DNA from 4 places in the Sporolactobacillus caesalpiniae genome. Region 2 is predicted to be linked to each of the others. Evidence: riboswitches for the same ligand, from Rfam matches in the RefSeq annotation. Region 2 holds a riboswitch; each other region holds the start of a gene.
What was found. Region 2 has a riboswitch for S-adenosylmethionine ahead of ABWW58_RS16280 (hypothetical protein). Riboswitches for the same ligand answer to the same signal wherever they lie in the genome.
Positions count from the first base shown of each region.

Region 1: it holds a riboswitch for S-adenosylmethionine, as region 2 does, so the genes downstream of both, ABWW58_RS09490 (Fur-regulated basic protein FbpA) here and ABWW58_RS16280 (hypothetical protein) in region 2, are expected to answer to the same signal.
Region 3: it holds a riboswitch for S-adenosylmethionine, as region 2 does, so the genes downstream of both, metE (5-methyltetrahydropteroyltriglutamate--homocysteine S-methyltransferase) here and ABWW58_RS16280 (hypothetical protein) in region 2, are expected to answer to the same signal.
Region 4: it holds a riboswitch for S-adenosylmethionine, as region 2 does, so the genes downstream of both, ABWW58_RS11495 (alpha/beta fold hydrolase) here and ABWW58_RS16280 (hypothetical protein) in region 2, are expected to answer to the same signal.

Region 1 covers NZ_JBEVCB010000004.1:225,353-227,553, forward strand. Annotated here, with positions in the region: gene ABWW58_RS09485 (lysylphosphatidylglycerol synthase domain-containing protein) at 1-673, shown strand, start outside; gene ABWW58_RS09490 (Fur-regulated basic protein FbpA) at 721-888, opposite strand; SAM riboswitch class I at 1,058-1,159, opposite strand; gene ABWW58_RS09495 (amidohydrolase) at 1,205-2,201, opposite strand, start outside.
Region 2 covers NZ_JBEVCB010000008.1:133,402-135,602, forward strand. Annotated here, with positions in the region: gene ABWW58_RS16270 (hypothetical protein) at 1-349, opposite strand, end outside; gene ABWW58_RS16275 (LysR family transcriptional regulator) at 489-878, shown strand; SAM riboswitch class I at 958-1,060, shown strand; SAM riboswitch class I at 1,152-1,244, shown strand; gene ABWW58_RS16280 (hypothetical protein) at 1,257-1,598, shown strand; gene ABWW58_RS16285 (hypothetical protein) at 1,822-2,061, shown strand.
Region 3 covers NZ_JBEVCB010000001.1:81,854-84,054, reverse strand. Annotated here, with positions in the region: gene ABWW58_RS00395 (putative bifunctional diguanylate cyclase/phosphodiesterase) at 1-597, opposite strand, end outside; SAM riboswitch class I at 786-900, shown strand; gene metE (5-methyltetrahydropteroyltriglutamate--homocysteine S-methyltransferase) at 996-2,201, shown strand, end outside.
Region 4 covers NZ_JBEVCB010000005.1:223,069-225,269, reverse strand. Annotated here, with positions in the region: gene ABWW58_RS11505 (cysteine hydrolase family protein) at 1-306, shown strand, start outside; gene ABWW58_RS11500 (hypothetical protein) at 448-678, shown strand; SAM riboswitch class I at 1,095-1,198, shown strand; gene ABWW58_RS11495 (alpha/beta fold hydrolase) at 1,329-2,168, shown strand.

The sequences.
Region 1 (2,201 bases), on a different contig from region 2:
CGTTGGTATCGGGCATGCGGCAAATATGATTTTGCCTCTTCATATCGGTGACGGATTACGCTTCGCTTTTTTTCCGGACGACTACACTGCGCTGCGTCGGACGAAGTTAATTATGGCACCAGCGATCGCTGACTCGATTGCGATTATCGTCATCTCACTTCTCGCCGTACCTTTTTCTGGATTTAAAGATACCAAGATCTTAACTATCCTGTGGATTCTTTTCTTTTCATGTATTGTCCTCATCGTGTTGCTGTTGATTGTTATTTATTTTGTGCCGCGATTGCGCAGCTATTATTTAACGATTGGTATGCTGAAGATGATGCTTTGGGTTCTTCTTTCATATATCCTCCTTCTTTTTTCCATGTGGATGGGACTGATCGCGTTCGGCTTCAACTGGGTGACATCTCTTCGTATGTCGCTCGCCGTTTTTGCCACAACAAACCTCGTTGGCTTTATACCTGCCTCGCCCGGTTCTGTTGGTCTCTTTGAATACGGAGTCATTATCGGCCTTGCCGGACTAGGCATTCAGCAGAGCGCGGCGCTTCCGGCAGGGTTACTGCTTCATTTCACACAGTATGCTGCATTGCTTCCATTGGGCGTCGTTCTTTCTATTCTGGCCTTTTATGGAAAATATGGAAAAGTGATCAAAAGAAAGTTGCACCAGAAAATGTAAATGGCTGTTGGATTGATGGGTCATTTCTGTGTTATCGTTGAATCCTCCTACATAGTGGAATGCAGGTTCCGTACGTGCTTATATTCATGTTCCAACTCGGATAGCGGTAATTGAAAAAGATGCTTTCCATTTATTTTATATACTTCATGAGCAATCAGCTGTTCGATTAACCGTTCCTGTCTGTTTTCAATGGATTTTTTTTGAACGCTGCCCATGGTGCGACATCTCCTTAATAGATTTTATTGCTTAACCTTTATTGGTGTTTAAGCTTCTCAGCAAATTCCTGATACCTTCCCTGAGTCACTTTGTCCTTGCCGCAAAAAATAAAAACCTGCTTTCTCATCAATAAGAAGAGGAAACAGGTTTTTCATGGTTACTGACCTCAACTCATCTTCAAGCATTACTACTTTTGGAATTAGCACCGTGTCGTAACGACCGGTTGCTGAGGCTTCGCAGGGCCAATCCCTCCACCTCTCTAGATAAGCATGACTAGGACTATTCTTTTATTAGTATGTCACTGATTTCTGCAGATCAATGAACGTTCGAATCCTTTAATGCCCTCAGTACGGCAACGGCAGAACGACAATAGAGCTCCGCGGCAATGCGGATTCCTTCAGGATCAACATGGAACGCAGGGTGATGCCAATCTTCCGGTCCGTTCGATCCTACGAATGCAAACACGCCGGGTACCTCACGTTGGAAACAAGAAAAATCATCTCCGGCCACCGATACTTCCGGTGTCACCACCTGCACTTCGTTTTCATTTGCTGCGCGAACAATCCGCGTTATTTTTTCATCATTAAATACGGATGGCGTTCCTTGGCCCCATTCAACAGCAATCTGCACGTTGCAGGCCTTCTGGAGCCCATCGGCGATTGCGGCAAAACGATCAATGATCAAATCTCGGTCCTGATCATAAAAGGTGCGTACCGTGCCGAGCAGTTCAACCTCTCCAGGCAACACATTCCACACGTCGCCACCGTGAATACTGGTAATACTCACAACCGCTTCATGCTTGGGCGAAATGTTTCGACTGACGATCGTTTGCGCTGTCTGAACGAATGACGCGGCAGCCACAATCGGATCGCGGGTCCGTTCGGGAATTGCCGCATGTCCGCCGACTCCATGAAGCGTGATTTTAAATTTGTCGCAAGCCGCCATAAGTGGTCCGGGCTTGATACCGATCGTTCCAACCGGCAAATCGGGTTTGTTGTGAATGCCGATCACTGTGTCCAGTCCTTTGAGTTGACCGTCTTTGACCACTTTGAGTCCCCCATGGCCGGTTTCTTCGGCAGGTTGAAAGATCAGACGGACAGTGCCTGGAAGATTTTCCTGATTTTGTTTTAACAAAGCGGCGGCCCAGAGTAAAGCGGTCGTATGAAAATCGTGACCGCAAGCATGCATCACGCCTTCATTTCGTGATTTATAGGGCAAGTCGGTTTGTTCATGAATCGGCAATGCGTCGATATCCGCGCGAAGTCCTACAGCAGGTCCGTTCGGGTCACCTGAGATCTCGGCAAAAACGCCG
Region 2 (2,201 bases):
CCCATAGATTCTCGCGTCCATAAAGATAACCAAGCTCCTGAGCAAGACGCAGCGCAACCGCATAGAACTGCGTCGTATCAGCGGGAATGGTCGCCGCGATGGCAAGGCCTCCGGGAATCCCCGCCGCGAATGACATCGCAGAGCTCTTCCAGGTCGCACTCTGAATCAGTTGTGTCGCTCGCTTCTCAAGTTCCGCCTGTCCGAAATAACGTGCGGGTCCACTATCAATCAGTCGCTCCATATCTTCTTTTGGAAATGCGCGCCTGAAAAAATCCTCACGATTGACTTTCAATCCCGGCATCTTCAAGATCACATCAAGAATAGTATGAGTAAGTTTCGTTGTCTGCATGAATGAGCTCCTTATTAGGTGCGTATTTGCCCTGATTAAATTGTTCTCTCCTAGTAATACTGTTTCCAGTACCGGCTTGTTTCATTTGTCTTAGATTTATCAATTGTAATAAAACGCATAAAAATTATCGGAATAATCATTGACGAAACGATTTTACGATCGTACAATCGTAACAACACTTGAAATAGCGTGGTACTGTTACGATTCATCTGAATGCGGCAAAGGACGTGATGCAGCTTTGACGATCGACCAATTGAATACATTTCTAATGGTTGTCACGTGTCATAGTTTTCATGGCGCGTCCAAAAGACTGTTTCTGTCGCAGCCATCGGTCACCTCGCGAATTCAGGCACTTGAGAAGGAGCTTAATGTAGACCTCTTTATACGGCAAGGGCGCGGCGTTCGCTTGTCCGCACAAGGCGAGAAGCTTGTTCCCATTGCGAAGCGGATGGTGTCAATGTATCATAAAGCACACAATCTTAGCGATATAAACGAAAGCTCACATGATTCAAGCAAAAAAATCCAATGAAATTAATTCCGATAAGAAAAGTATTAATTTAACTGTTGACAAGGAACAGGATTCACGATAAACTAATAGCAATCAAATAATCTTATCTAGAGTGGTGGAGGGATTGGCCCAATGAAACCCGACAACCAACGCAGCAATGCGCACGGTGTTAATTCCAGCAGATTTATTCTGAAAGATAAGAAAAATAATGCGAACGGCGCAGCGGTTATTTTTCTTGATCTTCAAGAGAAATGACCGTTTTTCATTTTGCTTTGATGCAAAGAAGCCGGATCATTCTTATCTAGAGAGGCGGAGGGACCGGCCCTGTGAAGTCTCAGCAACGGGCTTTTATAAAGTACCGTGCTAATTCCGGAATGAAGATAAGAAGGGGTTTTTTATATGACAACACAGACGAATGATTTACAAATTGATGATTATTTAGACTTGTATCTTTATGCGAAACAACTCAACGATCTTGCATGGCAAACTGAAATCAAAAAGCAACTTGCAGAATGCGCTCAACGGTCCCAATTACCAAAAGCAGATGGGGAAACAGAGTTACAGGATCAGTTTCGGGATGTTAATCGCCAAATCCTTCAGTTGTATCGATCCCTGCATACAGGGCAGCAGCTTCTGAACGATGACATTACTGCAGAATTGTTTGCACTGAAGCATCGCCGTGTTGAACTTGGCAAAGAAATTGACCGACTGAGGGTTCAAAATCAAAGAATCTGCAAATAAGCGCGGTTCTTGGTAATCGGCGCGATTCATAGAAGTTTTTTATCAATTGAAGAGTGGTAATGGGCATGAAAGCAAGCTTTTATGCCTTATTTGCTGTTCACTTATCTTTTTGAAACTGCAGATCTGCTTTGATAATCCCTTTTTTCATGGTAAGTTTGAGTTGTGGGAAGAGCTGTTGAAATAGAACCTTTTCCGCAAATAAACTTTTTGGAGGGATTTTACGATGGAAAAGATGGACATGATGAACAAATCAATGATGATGCCAATGAATATGATGATGATGATGGAAATGGACAAGATGATGTGCCAAATGAAATGCATGCAGATGATGATGGAACGAATGTCGGGCATGGACATGATGATGGACGACATGATGATGAGCAAGGATGAAATGATGAGCTGTATGCACAAATGCGACGAAATGATGACCAATATGATGGACATGATGAGCAAAATGAAGTAATTTTAAAGGCATATTTTGGACTTTTGTGATCAAAAAAAGATCTTCATCTTATTTCAAATAGCAATATTTTGAGAACATCGCTCAGATAGTGCGTTACTTTCTTAGCGATGTTCGTTTTTAGTTTTATAGTGAAGAACAGT
Region 3 (2,201 bases), on a different contig from region 2:
TGTAAGTACATCATGAAAAGCCTTAAAACGTATTTCCTCCGCTTTTTGGATCTCGTACGCTTTCTTCATCTGCTGATAGCTGTCCATGACCAATTGATAGTTCAGATTAAGCACTTTGCCTAACGCATCGGAAATCGTCAGTGCTTGTTCGCTGTAATTGACAGCTTTGATGATCCCATCCATAAGTCTGCGCTGATACAGATGGTTAAGCGCGGCTTGATTGGTCAAGTTTAGATGATGATCAAAGAAAAAAGCCGCCTGGTCCCTGCATATCGTCAGAAAGTGCTGATCGATGATTCCACTGAAAACACTCCGAGCTTGCGTTACGTACATGAGTGTCAGATCTTCTTTTGTCTTCTCAGACAGAACCATACTTTGTATATTGAATAAATCGGAAACAGATTGACTCATCTGCTGAGCAACATGGGCGAAGTCGTGTAACATAAACGGGCGCATCCATCTTACCAATTGTAAATCCAACATGTGGATTTGCGTCAGGCTAATCCGCTGTTTAACCAAATGGTCGCTAATTGATAAATCTACCGCTTGCTTCTTCACTTCCGCGAGCCATTTTTCTCGATTTAACTGTTCCCCCATCTTGTGTTCACCCTCATCATTTCTTTGCTGCCTTAATTTCGTAATTGAGAGACTAATACATTCTTTTTATCGTCACAAGAGGAACAAAAGTGAACAGGTTCATGATTGATTCAAAAAAATTTTTAGCAAAAAACAAAACATTGACGAACGGTCCATTCCATGTTAGTATTCAAATTAACTTAATTAATCTCTTATTGCGAGCGGCGGAGGGACTGGCCCTATGAAGCCCGGCAACCTTTCAGATTTATGAAAAGGTGCTAATTCCAGCAAGATTTCTGTTTTAGAGATCTTGAAAGATAAGAGGGTGCGGATGATATGTCAAGCCTCTCTATTAAACTAGAGAGGCTTTTTGTTTGTCCCCTCAAAAAAATAGGATTGCAGAACACAGGAGGATGATCATGAGTAACGTATTAAGCGCGAATCTTGGATACCCGAGAATTGGTGAGAAAAGAGAATGGAAAAAGGCACTTGAACAATTTTGGGCAGGAAAAATTTCAAAAGAAACTTTTCTAGATACGGTAAAAACATTGCGATTAAGTTATCTAAAAAAACAAAAGGACATTGGTGTCGACCTGATTCCAGTTGGCGACTTCAGTCTCTATGACCATGTTCTTGATACCGCCGTTCTTTTTGGTTTAATCCCTGATCGATTTAAATCAGACGAAAAAGAAGTATCCCTCGAAACCTATTTTTCGATCGCCCGAGGCAACAAAGATGCAGAAGCATCGGAAATGACAAAATGGTTTAACACAAACTATCACTATATCGTTCCGGAAATCACTAATGATACGAAGCCTTATCTCACTAGGAACCGCCTTCTTGATCTGTTCAACGAAGCGAAAACAGAACTGGGTATTATTACAAAGCCCGTTATTGTAGGACCAATCACATTATTGAAACTCTCAAAAGGTTATGATGACGATCACTTTACCACACTGCTTGACGCACTGCTTCCTCTATACGCCCAAGTACTAGGCGAGCTGCAAGCGGCCGGCGCGGAATGGGTACAGATTGATGAACCGATTCTTGTTAGAGAACAAAGCGAAGAAGATCTTGCTGCATTCAACCGCGCTTACAAATTTATTAAAGAAAGCGTTCCTGAATTAAAACTTCTGCTTCAAACCTACTTCGAAGCGATTGACGACTACAAAGAAGTTGTGCAATTGCCTGTAGATGGAATCGGACTTGATTTTATTTACGGCAAAGAAGCGAATCTGGCCGCGATTAAAGCATACGGCTTTCCGGAAGACAAAGTACTTGCCGCTGGAGTTGTTGACGGCCGCAATATCTGGAAGACTGATTTAGCTGCAACACTTGCCGAACTTCAAACCTTGCTTTCAGCGGTTAAGGATCACGGAAAACTTTGGGTCACTCCGTCATCAAGTCTGCTGCATGTGCCGGTAACGGTATCCAATGAAAACGATCTGGATTCGGTCTTACTGAACGCACTTTCCTTCGCAGATGAGAAACTGAACGAAGTCGTTACGCTTGCTAAGGGACTAAGCGAAGGCGAAGCCGCAATCGCTGACGCTGTTCAGAAGAGCAGCGCAGACCTTCAAGCGCTACAGCAATCGGCGCACCGCAATAACCAAGCGGTTCAAAAA
Region 4 (2,201 bases), on a different contig from region 2:
AGTTCTTTTTATCACACACCTTTATTAAAATTCCTTCAGGAGCATGGTAGTGAACATCTTGTTATTGTAGGATGTAAGACCGAATATTGTATTGATACCGCCGTTCGAATGGCTACGGTCAACGGCTTTGATGTCACACTGGTCGGTGATGCCCACTCGACTGCGGATACTCCGATATTATCTGCGGCGCAGATTATCCAACATCACAATCGAGTGCTGAACGGTTACGACAATGACGACCATTTCTCGCTGGTACTGAATTCAGACGAGGACGTGTTTCAACCGACGCATAACAACTATCGTTAATGTGGGTCATTTGAATCGAATAGGCAATGGCAGGAGGGATAGCATTGACGCTATCCCTCATTTTGTGTGCGTTCATTTGATGAGATGCGGAACGAAAGAAAGAATCGTGCGCCAGGGGAGACACCGCTGGCATGCGTCTGTTTGAGGAGGCTCCCAGATCGCCGCGGCAAGCGAGCAGCTGAAGCGACGCTCGTTCAAGTCACAAGGTTAACGGATCAAAGCTCCATACAGATTGACAGCAGAGGACCAGGCGCTTTCGCTCAATTTTTCTTACAAGTAAAAAATCTTATGATTTTGTCCCACTGGTACGACGATAAGCGTCATAAGAGGCTGATTCCCCATCCGAACTTATCGGTTGGGCGATCAGGTTAAGCGTTAAATCTGATAAATAAACGGAAAAATTCCGCTTAATTAGAAAATTAATGAAAAAATTGCTTAAATAGACGGAGAAATTCCGCTTATCGAATCGAAAAACGTGAAAATGGAGGATTTTTCTGTGCTTAACCGGAAAAATTACCCTTATTTACCTGTGAAACAAGCGTCATGATGCATATAACCGGAAAAACTCCGCTTTTTTTATTCCGTCCACGTTACTTAATCAAGGATCAAAATGATTCATGAACTAGAACTGTTTGATCAAGACAAGCTTGATGATTCAAAACCGCATTTAGTGAAAGTCACCGTATCCTGTGGAAGTAAAGACCAGGTTTGCCCCGTTTTTCTTATTGACACAGGTGGGAATAGTGCTATAATACAATAAATCACACCTAAATACTTGGTTATATGTTTGTTTATCCAGAGAGGGTAAAGGATCTGGCCTGATGATCCCTCAGCAGCGGACCTTGCAAAGAGGTACTGTGCTAAATCCAGCGGTAATCCCGGCAGATAAACAGAACCTGTAAAGAGGTTTTCTGAACACGGGAAATCTCTTTTTTATTTGCCTCAATAAATGGATAAATAGTCATCTGAGCTAGTCCGAGAAAAATTAAGGGTGATTAAAAAACGAAAAAGGGTGAATGAACATGGCAGAACACTATTTTGAAGTAGAGCCAGGTATTGAGTTGCACTATCGTGATGAAGGGAGTGGACGGCCGCTCATTTTTATTCCGGGTTGGACATTCAGTATTGATGTATTTGAAAAACAGATTGCTTACTTCTCCACGCGTTATCGCGTGATTGCGGTAGATCCACGAAATCATGGAAAATCAACGATCAGTGTAAACAGAAATACGTACGATGTGCAGGGAGCGGATCTTGGAAAATTGATCGATCACCTTGATTTAAAAAATGTCGTGTTGGCCGGTTGGTCGTTTGGTGGTTTAACCTTATGGTCTTATGTGGAACATTTTGGAACTCAAAACATTTCGGCTTCTGTCACCATTGATGTATCCCCGCGGACCCTTAGCTCGGATTCTGATGAGTGGGTAGCCGGGACACTTGAAGACCTCATCGCCGTCCACAACCATTCTCTGGATTCTGCCGAACATTATCGTCAGTTTATTGATTCATTTGCTGAAAATCTCCTATTCGATCACGCGATTACTGATGAAGAAAAGAGCCGATTTACAGCGCCAAGCTTGCGCATTCCGCATCAAATTGCCGATGCGCTCTATGTTGACGGCTGGCTTACAGACAAAAAAGCAGCAGCAAAAACGATTGATGAAGCAGTGCCCTCGTTAACATTTACTTCATCCGCGCGCTCAGATGCCGCTACGCCTTATATACAAAAAGAATTTCCAAATAGTGACGTGCATTCGTTTGGCAATCATCTGTTATTTTGGGAATATGCGGATCGATTTAATGAAATTCTAGATCAATTCCTTAGCAAACACCAACTTTCAGAGATTGTTTTACAGAGATAACAGGAAGAATAGTATAAAGCACATCAGGTTCCG